Linked DNA regions of Desulfopila inferna. The protein of the gene in region 2 interacts with the protein of the main gene of each other region in a pairwise test. Links are inferred from orthologs where the notes say so. Each region holds a gene or a part of one and is shown on either strand. Other genes may lie near its edges. The genes, in order: recA and dprA.

Region 1 (6,929 bases), on a different replicon or contig from region 2:
CATTGGGAAAATAAATTAACTTTCGGCAAAGAGCTTAAAACCAGCAGTAGTCTGAACTGTGCAGATGTAGTGCTGCTGAATAGCTACTTAAACTTAAAGGAGCGCAACTATATGTTAAGTGAAAAAATGGATGTTGAATTGAATCGCCAGATCAATGCAGAAATGTTTTCTTCCTATCTCTATCTTTCCATGAGCGGGTGGTTGGAATCGAAAGGTCTTACTGGGTTTGCCATCTGGATGCGGGCACAGGCAAAAGAGGAAACCTTTCATGCCGAAAAAATTTACACCTACGTCCATGAACGAGGTGGAAGGGTAATTCTTGAGGCAATTGACAAACCTGAATCCGAATGGGACTCTCCTCTTCATATTTTCAGGGAAGCCTTGAAGCATGAGGAGATGATATCAGGAATGATAAATGATCTTGTAGACTTAGCCATCAAAGAGAAAGATCATGCCTCTAACAATTTCCTGCAATGGTTTATTGCCGAACAGGTGGAAGAGGAAGCCAATGTAGGTAACGTCGTTGACAGGCTTGCCTTGATAGGAGATGATTCCGCAGGTCTTTTTGCCCTGGATATGGAAATGGCGAAAAGAACATTCACAGAAGAAGAAGCATAATAGAAATAATCTTATCTGCCATCTCAGGTCAACAGAAAGAGCAATGGGACCATTATTCAGCTCACAGCCGTGAGCCGTTACCTCCATTTGCTCTTTCTTTTGTCTTTACCACCTGCAATGATTGGAAATGCTTTGCCGAAGCAATCAGGAATGTTTGGTCAGATATTCGGCGATTCCTTCTGCTGAAGGTGTGATAGCCTCTTCACCTTTCTGCCAGTTAGCCGGGCACACCTCACCATGTTGTTCGGTGAACTGAAGTGCATGCAACAGCCGCAGAGCTTCATTGACACTCCTTCCCAGCGGCAAATCGTTAATGACCTGATGGCGGATAATGCCCTCGCGATCAATGAGGAAAAGTCCTCTCAGAGCTACTCCTTCCTTAAGAAGAACGCCGTAGTTGAGTGAGATCGATTTGTCGAGGTCGGCTACCAATGGATATTGTATATTGCCGATACCTCCGTCCTTGACAGCGGTTTTTTTCCAGGCGAGATGAGAATAATGTGAGTCAACGGATATGCCTATCAATTGACAATTATGTTTTTCAAATTCCTCAAACGCTGTATTGAATGCCAGAATTTCAGAAGGGCAGACAAAGGTAAAATCGAGCGGATAGAAGAAGAGAATGACATACTTACCACGAAAATCCTTAAGTGAAAAATCTTCCTTAAAGCTATTATCAGCAAGTACTGCAGTAGCTGTGAATCCTGGTGCTTCCTTGGTTACCATCATCATGACCTCGAGTTCTTGTAGGTTGATATGGAATATTCTTGGTATCGCTTTAGCAATAATAATCATTGCCAAAATTCGATTATAATACCGCTAAGCAGCCTGTCAACGCTGCTGATCTTTTTTTGACCCAGCGGCATGGATAATTCAAGGTTCTGGCGGGTTCACAAGGAATTGGCTGCGGCCTTATCCCGCCGACATTTTGTTAAGAATTTAAACGAATCAGGATAACAGGAACATAGAAACATCAAAAGAGCAGTGTTTTTGGTAGGCTCCTAACGATACGGGTAGTAGGGTCAAAGGCCTGCCAAAAACCTGCAGGGAGAGATAAACTCTGCGATAAGCGTCCATCAACTTTCACTTACCTCAACTTGAGAATACAGGCGGATAATCTCTTTAGCCGGAATCAGAGCAGTTGCTGTCGCTGAGACGATATTACCCGCAACACCCGGTCCGTCCCCGGCGACATAGAGACCTTTGATTTTTGTCTCCAGCCTGTTGTCGGTTTCGACTTGAGTGGCAAAGAATTTGATTTCCGGGGCATAGAGTAAAGTTTCATCGTTAGAAACCCCGGGGACAATATGGTTTAATTGAGTGAGGCCATCCATCAGGTTGGTAAGAATACGTTCCGGCAGTGCCATGGCGATATCACCGCAGGTTACATTTTTCAAGGTCGGTTCGATGTAGCTGTTCTTGACTCGCCCCCAGGTTGAGCGGCGTCCTCGCTTCAAATCACCGTAACGCTGCAGAATCGGTTTTCCGCCGCCGATAATGGAGGCAAGTTTGCCTATTGATTCACCGTAGGCCTGATTATCCTCAACGGGATCGGTCAGGACGACTTTGGAGAGAAAGGCAAAATTCGTGTTAGCCGATTTTTTATCGCCGAAGGCATGGCCATTGACGCAGACAAAATCCTGATAGTTCTCCAAGGCGACAAACCCTCCAGGATTCGTGCAGAAGGTCCTGGTCTGGTCGTCATATCGATTGGTACGAATGAAAAAGGTGGGATCGTAAATTACGGAACAGAGATCCTGCATAATCTCATTATGTACTTCCACGCGTACGCCGACCTCAATTCCCCGTTGAGAAAGGCTAAGACCAAATTTACGTGCGATACTGCCGATCCATTCGGCGCCAACTCTGCCGGGAGCGAGGATGACGTTATCGGCGGAATAGGTGCTCTTACGGGTTACCACACCCTTTACTCTCTGGTTCTCTTCAAGTATGTCGATAACTTCCTCTGAGTGATGAAAGGTAATGCCGCTACGCTCGACATAATCAGCCATCTTGGCGATATGACCCGGCAGATTGTCACTGCCGAGATGCTTTTGCTTTATCAGCAGGAGTTCAATGCCGTGTTTGCGTGCAGCCTTCCGTATATCCTCGGCTTTACCCATATCTGTTGGGAAAACGGGGCCATCCATGCCGAAACGATTATAAATTGCCTCCGTCTCATCGATCAGCGCTTTTGCCTCGGAAAGTGGCATGAACTGGAGGAGGTTGGTTTTGCCGAGTTTATGGATAAAGTTGAGTTTGCCGTCGGAAAAAAGACCGGCCCCGCCGACGCCGCAGAGTATATTGCAGGGACGGCATTTAATGCAGCCTTTATCACCGATAGGGCAGATCCTCTCTAAAGGAGCCTTGCCTTTTTCCAGAAGAAGGACTTTGAGGTTGGAGTGTTCACCGAGATAGTAGGCGGCGAAGAGTCCTGCAGGGCCTCCGCCGACAATAATCACGTCGTAATGTTCATGTTCGTGAAGAGTACGCATTATTTTGCACTGAATTCGCTGAGTGATATTATGTATATGGATGATGGCGTCGCGAAACCCGGACTTCGAGAAATCCAGATCACAGGCTTTAAGGTTTTGGCCGGCCATCGACCTGTATAGTCGAAGACCTGTCAAAAAACACTGCGCCTTGTCTTTATCCGGCCATCCGAAACTTTCGTGGCAACCGGCAACTTTGCTAGTCCTTCAACATCAAGAATTTACTTCTCTTTCTCTTTCTCTTTCTCTTTCTTGGCGGCTACCGGTTCCTTCTTGTATGGTTCTTCCTGGGGGAGCCCATAGGCCGCGCGCACCTTGGCTTCTATCTCAGCAATCATTTCAGGCTGATCGGCAAGGAACCGCTTGGCGTTTTCACGGCCCTGTCCGATTCTTTCACCGTTATAGGAATACCAGGCGCCGCTCTTGTCAACGATGTCATTTTCGGAGGCGAGATCCAGCGTATCGCCGATCTTTGAAATACCTTCGCCATAGATAATATCGAATTCGGCGAGCTTGAATGGAGGGGCAACCTTATTCTTGACGACTTTAACTTTGGTCCTGTTGCCGACTATCTCCTGGCCATCTTTTATCTGTCCGATTTTTCGGATATCGAGGCGCAGGGAAGAGTAAAATTTCAAGGCGTTTCCGCCGGTGGTCGTTTCGGGATTGCCGAACATTACCCCGATTTTCATCCTGATCTGGTTGATAAAGATAAGAACGGTGTGGCTGCGGTTGAGAACGCCCGTAAATTTACGCATGGCCTGCGACATCAGCCTCGCCTGCAGACCGACGTGGGAATCCCCGACATTGCCGTCTATTTCGGCTTTGGGAACCAGGGCGGCCACGGAATCAATGACAATTATATCAACTCCTCCGGAACGAATCAGGATTTCGGCAATTTCCAGAGCCTGTTCGCCAAAATCGGGTTGGGAAACCAGGAGGTTGTCCACATCAACACCAAGACGTTCGGCATAATTGGTGTCGAGTGCGTGCTCGGCATCGATAAATGCAGCCGTGCCACCTCTTTTTTGAGCCTCGGCAACGGCATGGAGAGCCAGTGTTGTTTTACCGGAAGATTCCGGTCCGTAAATCTCCGTTATCCTTCCTTTGGGAAGTCCGCCGACACCAAGAGCGATATCCATGCTCAGGGCGCCGGTGGGGATGACGGGGATATTCTCGAGTTCGTAGGTTCCCAAACGCATGATTGAGCCTTTGCCGAACTGACGGTGGATCTGGTTTATCGCGTTTTCAACGCTGCCTGCTTTATCGCCGCTTGATGCTGCCATTGTCTACTCCTGAAATGAGGATGGATGAAAATTGAATAGTGATTGAACTTTTCTGCTGTTGAGAAAGAATCCCGTGAAAGTGTTTATCCCTAGGGGAACGGAAGACACCGGCTCTCTTTGGGGGCGGAAGTCGGAGATCGAACTTATTAGCCAGCTACCTGGAGTTTCGTCAACGAGTCCATCAAAGCTGATTCAATAAATATCGACGTACCTGGTCCAGACCCATCACTGCGGTAATTTCCTGTATCTGTTCACGGCTTCCCTCAAACTGAAAACGAGAGGCGGAGCAATATGAGGACCCCGCCATGCCTATATAGACGGTCCCTACCGGTTTTTCCTCAGAACCGCCTTCCGGGCCCGCTATGCCGGTGATCGAGAGAGAAAGGTCCGCTCCGGTTATTTTTCGTACCGAAGCCGCCATGGTTTCGGCTACCTCCCTGCTTACAGCACCATGCTGATTCAGCATTTTCTTGGGCACATGAAGAAATTTAGTTTTCATGCTGTTGGCGTAAGTGGTAATGCCGCCCAGATAATATGAGGAACTACCGGGTACTTTGGTAATTTTATGAGAGAGCAGTCCTCCGGTACATGATTCGGCGACGGCCAATTTAAGCTTCTTTTTCTTGAGCAATTTGCCGACAACTGCCTCCATGGTCTCCTGGTTCTTGCCATAAACTACGGAGCCCAGTAAATCGCAGATGGAATCGGCGGCATGTGAGAGAACGGCGGTGCATTCACTGCACTCGGTGTTTCGAATGGTCAGTGAAATGTGCAGTTCCGGAAAAACCGGGTAATAGCCGATGCTGACGGTTTTGTCGAGCTTGAGCGAAGCTATTTTCCCATTGACCTCAACCTCATTCATATTGAAGACCCGCAGCATTTTCTGACGCATCCCTTTCCGGGGGTCGGCATACCAGGTGGTCAGCCTGGGAAGGACCTGTTCCAGCAGCAGTTGTTCCATCTGGCTTGGTATGCCGGGAAGAAAAAAGATGGGTTTGCCGTCATGGACCAGCTGGTAGCCGGCCATCCGTGCCTTTGGGTTCAATGCTTCGGCACCTTTTGGCAGCCACGCCAGTTTTTCCAGAGGGCTGAGCGGGTTTCCCGAGATACCGTCGAGATGCGAGCGAATCTGATATAAGATTTCCAGATTCGGCATAGTCGGTATATTCAGGGCGATGGATACGGCCTCGTTGGTGAGGTCATCGTCGGTAATACCAAGTCCACCGGTTACAATAACAAAATCGACTCTGTCAAGGGCACGTTTCAGGGCTTCTCCGATCAGAACAGGGGTATCGCCAATGGTATGCATGGCGTAGATTTCATATCCGGCATCGAAGAGATGGCGTGCGGCAAAACCACTGGTGGTGTTTAAAATACGACCAGAGGTCAACTCATCGCCTATGGCAATAATTTCACCTTTCATAGGTATCCGGAATGATTGTACCGTGTAGAGCGGTGTGTTCTGCTGTTTCCAGTTTTACCTGGAGAAGACTGTTCTTCAAGATGTCTTCGCCCTCAAATACTACCGGAATATAGTTATCGGTGAAACCCTTGAGCCGTCCCGTGTTATCCCTGGAGTTCTCCACGAGCAGTGGACGGCTGCTGCCGAGGAAGCGGCGGTAATAGCTATTTTTCTTGTCATCGCTCAGTCGACGTAGTTTTGCTACACGTGCGTCTTTGATATCCTTGGCAATCTGATTACTGAAATCAGCTGCCGGGGTACCTGGGCGTCTGGAATAGGGAAAGACATGAAGATAGGTGAAATCGAGCTCCTTGAGAAACGAGTAGGTCTGGGAGAAGAGATCTTCCGTTTCTCCCGGAAAGCCCGCCAGTATATCTATACCAATGGCTATGTCCTCTATTTTGCTCCGGCAGGCATCAAGAATTTCTGCAAAGCGGCCGGTAGTATACCGCCTGTTCATGCGCAAGAGTATATCATCGGCCCCGCTCTGTAAAGGAATATGTAAGTGCGGCATAAAATTGTTGTTTTGTGCCATAACTTCAAGGAGTTTACCCGATATTTCCAGGGGCTCGATTGAACTGAGGCGGTAGCGTATGGAAGGTGTCATCCGGCAGAGTTTTTCCATAATTGTGCTGATATCTTCATTACCGTCAAGATCTGCGCCATAATAGCCCACATGGATTCCGGTGATGACGATCTCTTTATAGCCTTCCTCTGCAAATATTTTGGCTTGTTGGAGAACATCGGCCACGGCCAGACTTCGGCTTCTGCCCCTGGTGAAGGGCACGATGCAGTAGGTACAGAAGGCATTGCAGCCGTCCTGGATGCGCAGATAGGCACGGGTACGGTTGCTGAAATGCCGAATCGGCAGGTGGGATATTTCCTTTACCGAGTCGATGGGGGTGTGCAGGAGAGTGAGTTCGGAGTTGTCCTGCAGGGCCGTCTCGACGAGCAGATGTTTATCGCTGTTGCCGATAATGGCAACGGCCCTGTTTTGCAGCTCATCCATGGCGGCGAGTTCCTCGGCTGCCATCTGTGAATAACATCCTGTTATCACGATCTTCGCATGAG
Region 2 (6,884 bases):
AAGCTTGTGTGATCCGAAATACTCGAAGAGCTCATCCATAACGGCTTTTACTACGCCGGAGGCGTCAGTAGCAGGAGTATGGCAATGTACCCAGCCCTGGGTGTGAACGATGTTGGTTACACCGGCTCCTGTACCGCCTACAGGATACTTCGTTCCATAGGTTGCCAGAGTATCGAGCAGAGGCTGGACCTTATCTTTAGAATCAACCATGAACTCAATGTTGTTTCTGGTGGTGAAACGAAGATACCCGTCACAATGCTTATCGGCTATGTCGCAGACTTCGCGAATGTATTCGACTGATACCAGCCGGGCACAGCCCACACGAACGGAATATACTTCAGCACCGGTCTCTGATTTATGCATCAGAACACCAGGCTTGACTATTTCGTGATAGAGCCATTTTCCCTTGTTTTCTTTTATGACAGCAGGCTGAAACTGTGCATAATGTGGTGGACCAAGATCAGATATTCTTCCTTCCATCGGTTTTTCTGGATTATAACCCATGATAGAAATCTCCTTATATTTTATTCAAATAAATTAGTTCAATTGCTCTATTACGCCTGGTGCTTCGCCCGGAATTCATCGATATCCCGAGCAAATCCACCTTCTACCTCTTCTTCATTCCAGAAAACATATGGGTTGGAACGAGGTTCCTTGATCATCTGTGGAATCGGTTCGAGCTCCATAACCTTGACAAAGGTCGGAAGGCCGACACGCTGCATGGTTTCACCAACACGCTCGCGGTTCTTTCCTTCTTCCATCCAATAGTCCCATACCTTCTCGATAAAATCAATGAGCTCTTCGAATTCATTTTCTTTTTCGATTTTCATGAAGGGAACCATCAGAGTTGCAAACTGTGCTCCATCGAGAATCGGTGCCTTGGCGCCAACAAGTATGGTTGCGCCCTTATCAAGACCGGGACGCAGCGCACGGGGCAAGACGTTAATGCAGTGCATGCAGCGGGTGCATTCTTTGTCGTCAATCTTCAGCTCGTCGCCTTCTATCCACATACACTCGGTGGGACACAGGTCGACAACTTCTTTCTGCAGATCAAAGGCACCCCAGTCTCTATCACTGTGAGCACCACCGTTTGCCGGGTAATTTCCGGCAACATACTCTTTTACGGCGGCCTGATCAATGCGGATCTCATCTCTCCAGGTACCGATTACGGAGATGTCGGAACGGGCGATAGAGGCAACACAGTCGTTTGGACAACCGGAAAATTTGAATTTGAACTTGTATGGGAAGGCCGGACGGTGAATCTCATCCTGATAGTGCATGGTCAGATGATGACAGACCTCTTCCGTATCATAGCAGGACCATTCACAGCGTGACTCTCCCAGACAGTTTGCGGGAGTACGCAGGTTTGATCCGGAACCGCCAAGATCCTGTCCCATTTCATGGGTCAGATCCCAGAAGAAGGGCTCAAGATTTTCCGTACGGGTACCGAGAAGAATGATATCACCGGTAGAGCCATGGAAGTTTGTCATGCCGGAGCCGTGCTTCTCCCACAAATTCATCAATCCTCGCAGATTCTCAGTGGAGTAGTATTTGGATGCAGGCTGTGCAACACGAACGGTATGGAAATGCTCAACACCTGGAAACTGCTCCGGAACATCTGCATAACGACCGACGATACCACCACCATAGCCGAAAACGCCGACGATGCCGCCATGTTTCCAGTGGGTGATTCTTTCTTTGTAAGATAATTCTAAAATACCTAGAATATCCCAACACTCAGGCTTGGTTTCAGCCTGCTTTTTAATGTCGGTCACGAAGCTCGGCCATGGGCCTGTCTCCAACTGATCCAACAAGGGCGTCTCATGTTTTGCCATGATTTCCTCCTTTGAATTTCTGTTTATACTGCAACCTTACCAAATTAAATATTTATTGACGGATTTCGTTTCGTAACCGACGGGTGAGAGGGGAGAGCTGCCATCAAATAAAACAGCAGTCACCTGCCTGTCCTAACAGCGTTTCGCCGACAACCTCCGCAGCCTCAAAACACTCCGAAACACTCAACCAGTGAATAATCATTCAGCAGCTGAGAATATCTCTGTATAATGATTTTGTCAACAAAAAACAGTACTCAGCAGATCCATAAAATGAACAGCTATTCACTCTCTCTCGCCCCAAAAACTATACTATTCCCGCGGTCTTCAGAAAGCTCTTCTCGAAGTCTTCCTCTTCGCCTTCGGGGTCAATCATGGCCTCCAGGAACCTGTCGGCAAGGACCTTACCCAGTTGCACGCCCTCCTGATCAAACGAGTTGATGTTCCAGGCGAAACCCTGGAAGACGATTTTGGCTTCATAGAGGGCCAGAAGAGCACCCATTATCTCCGGGGTCAGCCTTTCTGCGAGGAGAACACTATTCGGTCTGTTTCCGGGAAAATACTTATTGGGGTTATCACTCTTCCGTCCACAGGCAAGGGCCACCGACTGCGCCAGCAGATTTGCCACCAGCTTCTGCTGTGACAGTGTCTCCTGTACAACGGCATCGTAACTATATTGCGATTTGCGAAAACCGATGAATTCGCAGGGAACTATCTCGGTGCCCTGATGCAGAAGCTGATAAAAGGCATGCTGCCCGTTGGTTCCTGGCTCACCCCATACCACGGGTCCGGTTGGATACTTTACCCATTCGCCATCCCTGCCGAGAGATTTCCCATTGCTTTCCATGTCGCACTGCTGCAAATGTGCAGGGAACCGGTGTAGTGCCTGGCTATAGGGGAGGACTGCCAGAGTTGCCATATTCAGGTAGCTGTGATTCCAGAGTCCGAGCAAGGCCAGCAACAAAGCCGGGTTGTTGCGGATATTACTCTCTTCGGCTTCATAGTCTACTATCGAAGCCCCCCGAAGAAACTCAATAATTTGCCCGTAACCCAAATAAAAACCGAGCATTACCAGGCCCACCATTGAGGTAGAACTGTATCGTCCTCCGATATAATCGAACATATAAAAGGTTCGCAGGTATTTTGCTGGATTGTCCATGGGGCTGCCTTGACCTGTGACTGCCAGAAAATGCCGGGCTGGATCGAGGCCCGCGGTCAAAAACGCCTGCCTTACCAACTCCTCATTGGTCAAAGTTTCCAGAGTCGTTCCGCTTTTTGAGACAATATTGACAAGACTCCGGCGCAGATCGACTTTTTTTAAAATCGCCGCAGTATCATCCGGATCGACGTTGGATATAAAAAAAACCTGACGATCACCACTGCCGAAAGGCTTTAATGCCTCATACACTGAGCGGGGACCCAGGTCTGATCCACCGATGCCGACATGAATCAAGGAATGAAAACTTTCACCGTTCTCATTGCGAATGGTGCCGGCGCCAAGTTCTTCGAGAAAAGTTCTGAGTTTGTCAAGCTCGGCTGCGGCCTGATCTGTTGCCTCCTGACAGTATGGCTGTTTCGCAAATATATCCCTGCAGGCTGTATGAAGTGCCGGCCTTGCCTCGCTTTCCACGCCTTCTACGGCATTCATTACAGCACCTGCTTTCATCTCTTTGTATTGACCGATAAGATCACATTGATCAGCCAGTTCCTGAAGGACGTCCAAAATTTCTTCATCAACGCGCTGCGGCCAGTAATACAGGGAGAAGTGCTGTGATTCAGCGATATAGCGGTGCAGGCGTGAGTGGCGTTCTTCGTGATTTATCTCAGACAGATCAAAAGGAGATAATTTTAATTTCTCGAGTTTTCGATGGGCGTCGCTTTCTCGATAGGCAATACGTTTTTTCATGTCCGCCTCCATTTTTTAGTGCCCTACTCCTGAAAAACTGCCGCTCATTTCTGTGCCCTCTTGAGGGATGCAAAAAAATAAGAAACCGAAGATATTTTTTAATCCGTGAGTTGGGTTCGATAATCGAAGATATTTTCATATATCATGAAAAATCATCAGATAAAACAAACATCTTTCCCTGAGTTAGAGTGGTAATCAATTCAGATGATGTCTTAAGAATTCATTGAAGTCGCCGAGCCGGGCTCTGCGGTAGCAATTTACCTGGTATGCTTTGATCTTGACAGGATACCACATTTTTTCGAAGTACCATAAATCAATAAAGCATACTCACTGAAACATGGCAATGCAGCGATTGAAGGAGTGGTGTTCTCGGGCACGTGCAACCTGAAGCAACCGGGACGGAATGAACCGCCGGCTGCATTGGTTAGTTGCGGGCAAGGATATCAGGAAACGCTTCGCTTGCGTCTGGCTTTGCCATCGGTTGCTAAACTTCTGAGATCAGCTATTATGTCGGTATAATCGTCACTGCCATAAACAGTCGATCCGGCCACAAATATATTGGCACCGGCCTCAGCAATCATACTTATGTTTTCCCGGGCTACTCCGCCGTCGATCTCAATACCAACGTCAAGATCAAGGGTTTCGATGCGGGTTCGCAACTGCCAGGTCTTCTCCAGCGCCGAGGGAATAAAGGACTGGCCGCCATATCCGGGATTGACGCTCATCAGCATTACCAGATCGACTTCCTCCAGAATATAATCTACTGCACTAAGAGGAGTTGCCGGGTTGAGGACGACGCCGGCCTTTTTACCCAGTTCCTTTATCCTGGTGACAGTCCTGTGCAGATGTGGACACGCCTCTACGTGGACAGTGATCCAGTCAGCACCGGCTTCCGCAAAAAGATCTATGTAGCGGTCGGCGTCGGCAATCATCAGATGAACATCAAGAGGCTTGTCGGTCACTCTGCGCACTGCTTCAACCACCAGAGGTCCTATGGTGATATTCGGTACAAAATGGCCGTCCATGACGTCGATGTGAATGACGTCGGCTCCGGCTTTGTCGACAGCACGGACTTCACTGCCCAGGTTGGCGAAATCGGCAGACAGTATTGAGGGAGCTATGGTAATATCTTGCATGTTATTTTCCTTTTGTAGTTGTTTCTTACCTCGTCAGTCAGGGCCGCGATTTCATAGGATCTCAAGAATACTTTAAAAACACGCCACTTTTCTGCAGTTGATATTTCATTTCAGGAAATTCGGCGTATTTCATTTCCGGGCAGAACTTCGATAAGCCCTTCAAGCTCCAACACCAGCAGATATTCACTAATCTCGGAAATCTCCAGTCCGGATTTCTGCACAAGATCGTCCCTGGGCAGGGCATAACTGTCGAGACAGCGAAGAAGCGCCTTCGCCTTTTCCTCGAGAGAAGAAGGTATTGCTTTACCGTAAGGTTCGTTGTCGCTCTGCAGGGCGATGCCGGCAAGGCCAAGGTCTTCGAGGATATCATTTTCCGATTGAACAAGTGTGGCGCCCTGCTGCAAAAGCCAGTGCGTTCCCTCACTCTTATAGGAATCAACCTGTCCGGGAACGGCATAGACCTCGCGGCCTTCATCGATGGCAAGCTGAGCGGTTATGAGAGAACCTGATTTCTTGGCGGCCTCAACCACAACCACCCCCCTGCTTATTCCCGCTATTATACGATTTCGTGCAGGAAAACGAAAGCCTCCGGGGGTAGTACCCTGAGGATATTCACTGATTATCAGCCCTTTTTCCGTGATTTCTTCAAAAAGTTTGGCATTCTGCCTTGGATAGACCACATCAAGACCGCAGCCAAGCACAGCTATGGTCTTGCCCTCGGCGGCGAGTGTTCCGCGATGTGCCTCTGCATCGATACCCAGAGCCAGTCCGGAAACAATTGATACTCCGCGGGCCGCCAATTTCCTCGCAAGGTTGAAGGCGGTTCGGCTACCGTAGCTGGTTGACGCCCGTGAACCGACAATGGCGACACAGCAGCTTTGCAGCACATTATGATCTCCCAGAATATAGAGTACTGGCGGCGGGTCGCTGATCTGTCTGAGATTATCGGGGTATCTGGGATCTGCAAAGGAGAGACACTTTCCACCGAGTTTTTCGAGATCCGCGGCCTGTTTGAGACACCGGTCACGGATGATGTCTTTCTCACTAAAGCTCTGAAAACGGTTTTTCCTTATCCTCACTCCAGCCTGCAACTGCGACGGGGAACGCTGCAGCACCTCGGAGGGACTGCCAAAATGCTCAACAAGAGACCAGAAACTACCTAAACCTATCCCGGGAATCTGACTCAGTACCATCCAGTCAACGGTTTCTTCCATTTTCGGTGGATTTCGTTTAAGGATTCAAACCCGGTGGAAATTGAATAGCTGTAATTTCCGTCGGAGTCTATCGTCACGCCCGTCTAAATGCATAAGTACCTTGGGATAAAATACTCATGCAAAACATGGACAATTAAAGAAGATACCAGGGCAGGGCGCCAGGAAACTAGTGATCAACCATAAAAACCCGCAGTTCTTCGATTCGTGAGGGATGCTTCAATTTCTGGATTGCCTGCGCTTCAATCTGCCGTATTCGTTCCCGGGTTACGGCAAAGCATTTACCAACCTCCTCCAGCGTATGATCGCAATCCACGTCTATGCCGTAGCGCATTCGTAAAACCTTTGCCTCTCGCGGAGAAAGAGAAGACATGACATATTTCAGACATTCACGCAGGCTGGTCACCATCGTAGCTTCATGCGGACTCAGCTTGCCGCTGTCCTCAATGAAGTCACCAAGGAAGGTTTCCCCGTCATCTCCAACCGGTGTATCCAGGGAAATGGCGTCCTTGGCGATCTTTAAGGCGGATTTAACCTTGGCGACTTCGGTGCCGAGCTGCTCTGCCATTTCTTCAGGAGTCGGTTCGCGATGCTCTTCGAGCATAAAGTCCTTGGAAACCCTGAGCAGTCTGTTTATCGTTTCAATCATATGAACCGGAAGCCGGATTGTCCTGCCCTGATCGGCAATCCCGCGGGTAATGGACTGGCGAATCCACCAAGTGGCATAGGTGCTGAATTTATAGCCGCGATGGTAATCAAATTTTTCGACAGCCTTCATCAGTCCAATATTGCCTTCCTG

Evidence for each region.
Region 1: the proteins of dprA (region 2) and recA interact in binary tests that used the Bacillus subtilis proteins (3 or more experiments, as listed by UniProt). The link is inferred for Desulfopila inferna from one-to-one orthologs.

The regions. Positions count from the first base shown.
Region 1 is NZ_JAFFQE010000001.1:747,385-754,313, reverse strand. What follows is about bases 2,365-5,257. They hold recA (recombinase RecA), read right to left. Parts: upstream 4,397-5,257; coding sequence 3,332-4,396; downstream 2,365-3,331. Other genes in these bases: JWG88_RS03195 (CinA family nicotinamide mononucleotide deamidase-related protein), read right to left, coding at 4,578-5,257; JWG88_RS03205 (NAD(P)/FAD-dependent oxidoreductase), read right to left, coding at 2,365-3,113. In the rest of the region: JWG88_RS03215 (ferritin), read left to right, coding at 112-618; JWG88_RS03210 (peroxiredoxin), read right to left, coding at 763-1,350; more of JWG88_RS03205, read right to left, coding at 1,695-2,364; more of JWG88_RS03195, read right to left, coding at 5,258-5,819; tRNA (N(6)-L-threonylcarbamoyladenosine(37)-C(2))-methylthiotransferase MtaB, read right to left, coding at 5,809-6,929. UniProt on the Bacillus subtilis protein: Multifunctional protein involved in homologous recombination, DNA repair and competence.
Region 2 is NZ_JAFFQE010000004.1:355,501-362,384, reverse strand. Bases 4,037-6,884 are described here. They hold dprA (DNA-processing protein DprA), read right to left. Parts: upstream 6,089-6,884; coding sequence 4,985-6,088; downstream 4,037-4,984. Other genes in these bases: JWG88_RS12495 (sigma-70 family RNA polymerase sigma factor), read right to left, coding at 6,255-6,884; rpe (ribulose-phosphate 3-epimerase), read right to left, coding at 4,182-4,874. In the rest of the region: dsrB (dissimilatory-type sulfite reductase subunit beta), read right to left, coding at 1-504; dsrA (dissimilatory-type sulfite reductase subunit alpha), read right to left, coding at 555-1,835; JWG88_RS12510 (glucose-6-phosphate isomerase), read right to left, coding at 2,140-3,738. UniProt on the Bacillus subtilis protein: Protein that helps load RecA onto ssDNA during transformation. Binds cooperatively to circular ssDNA, is able to bridge different segments of DNA. Favors the loading of RecA onto SsbA- or SsbB-coated ssDNA and formation of RecA-DNA filaments.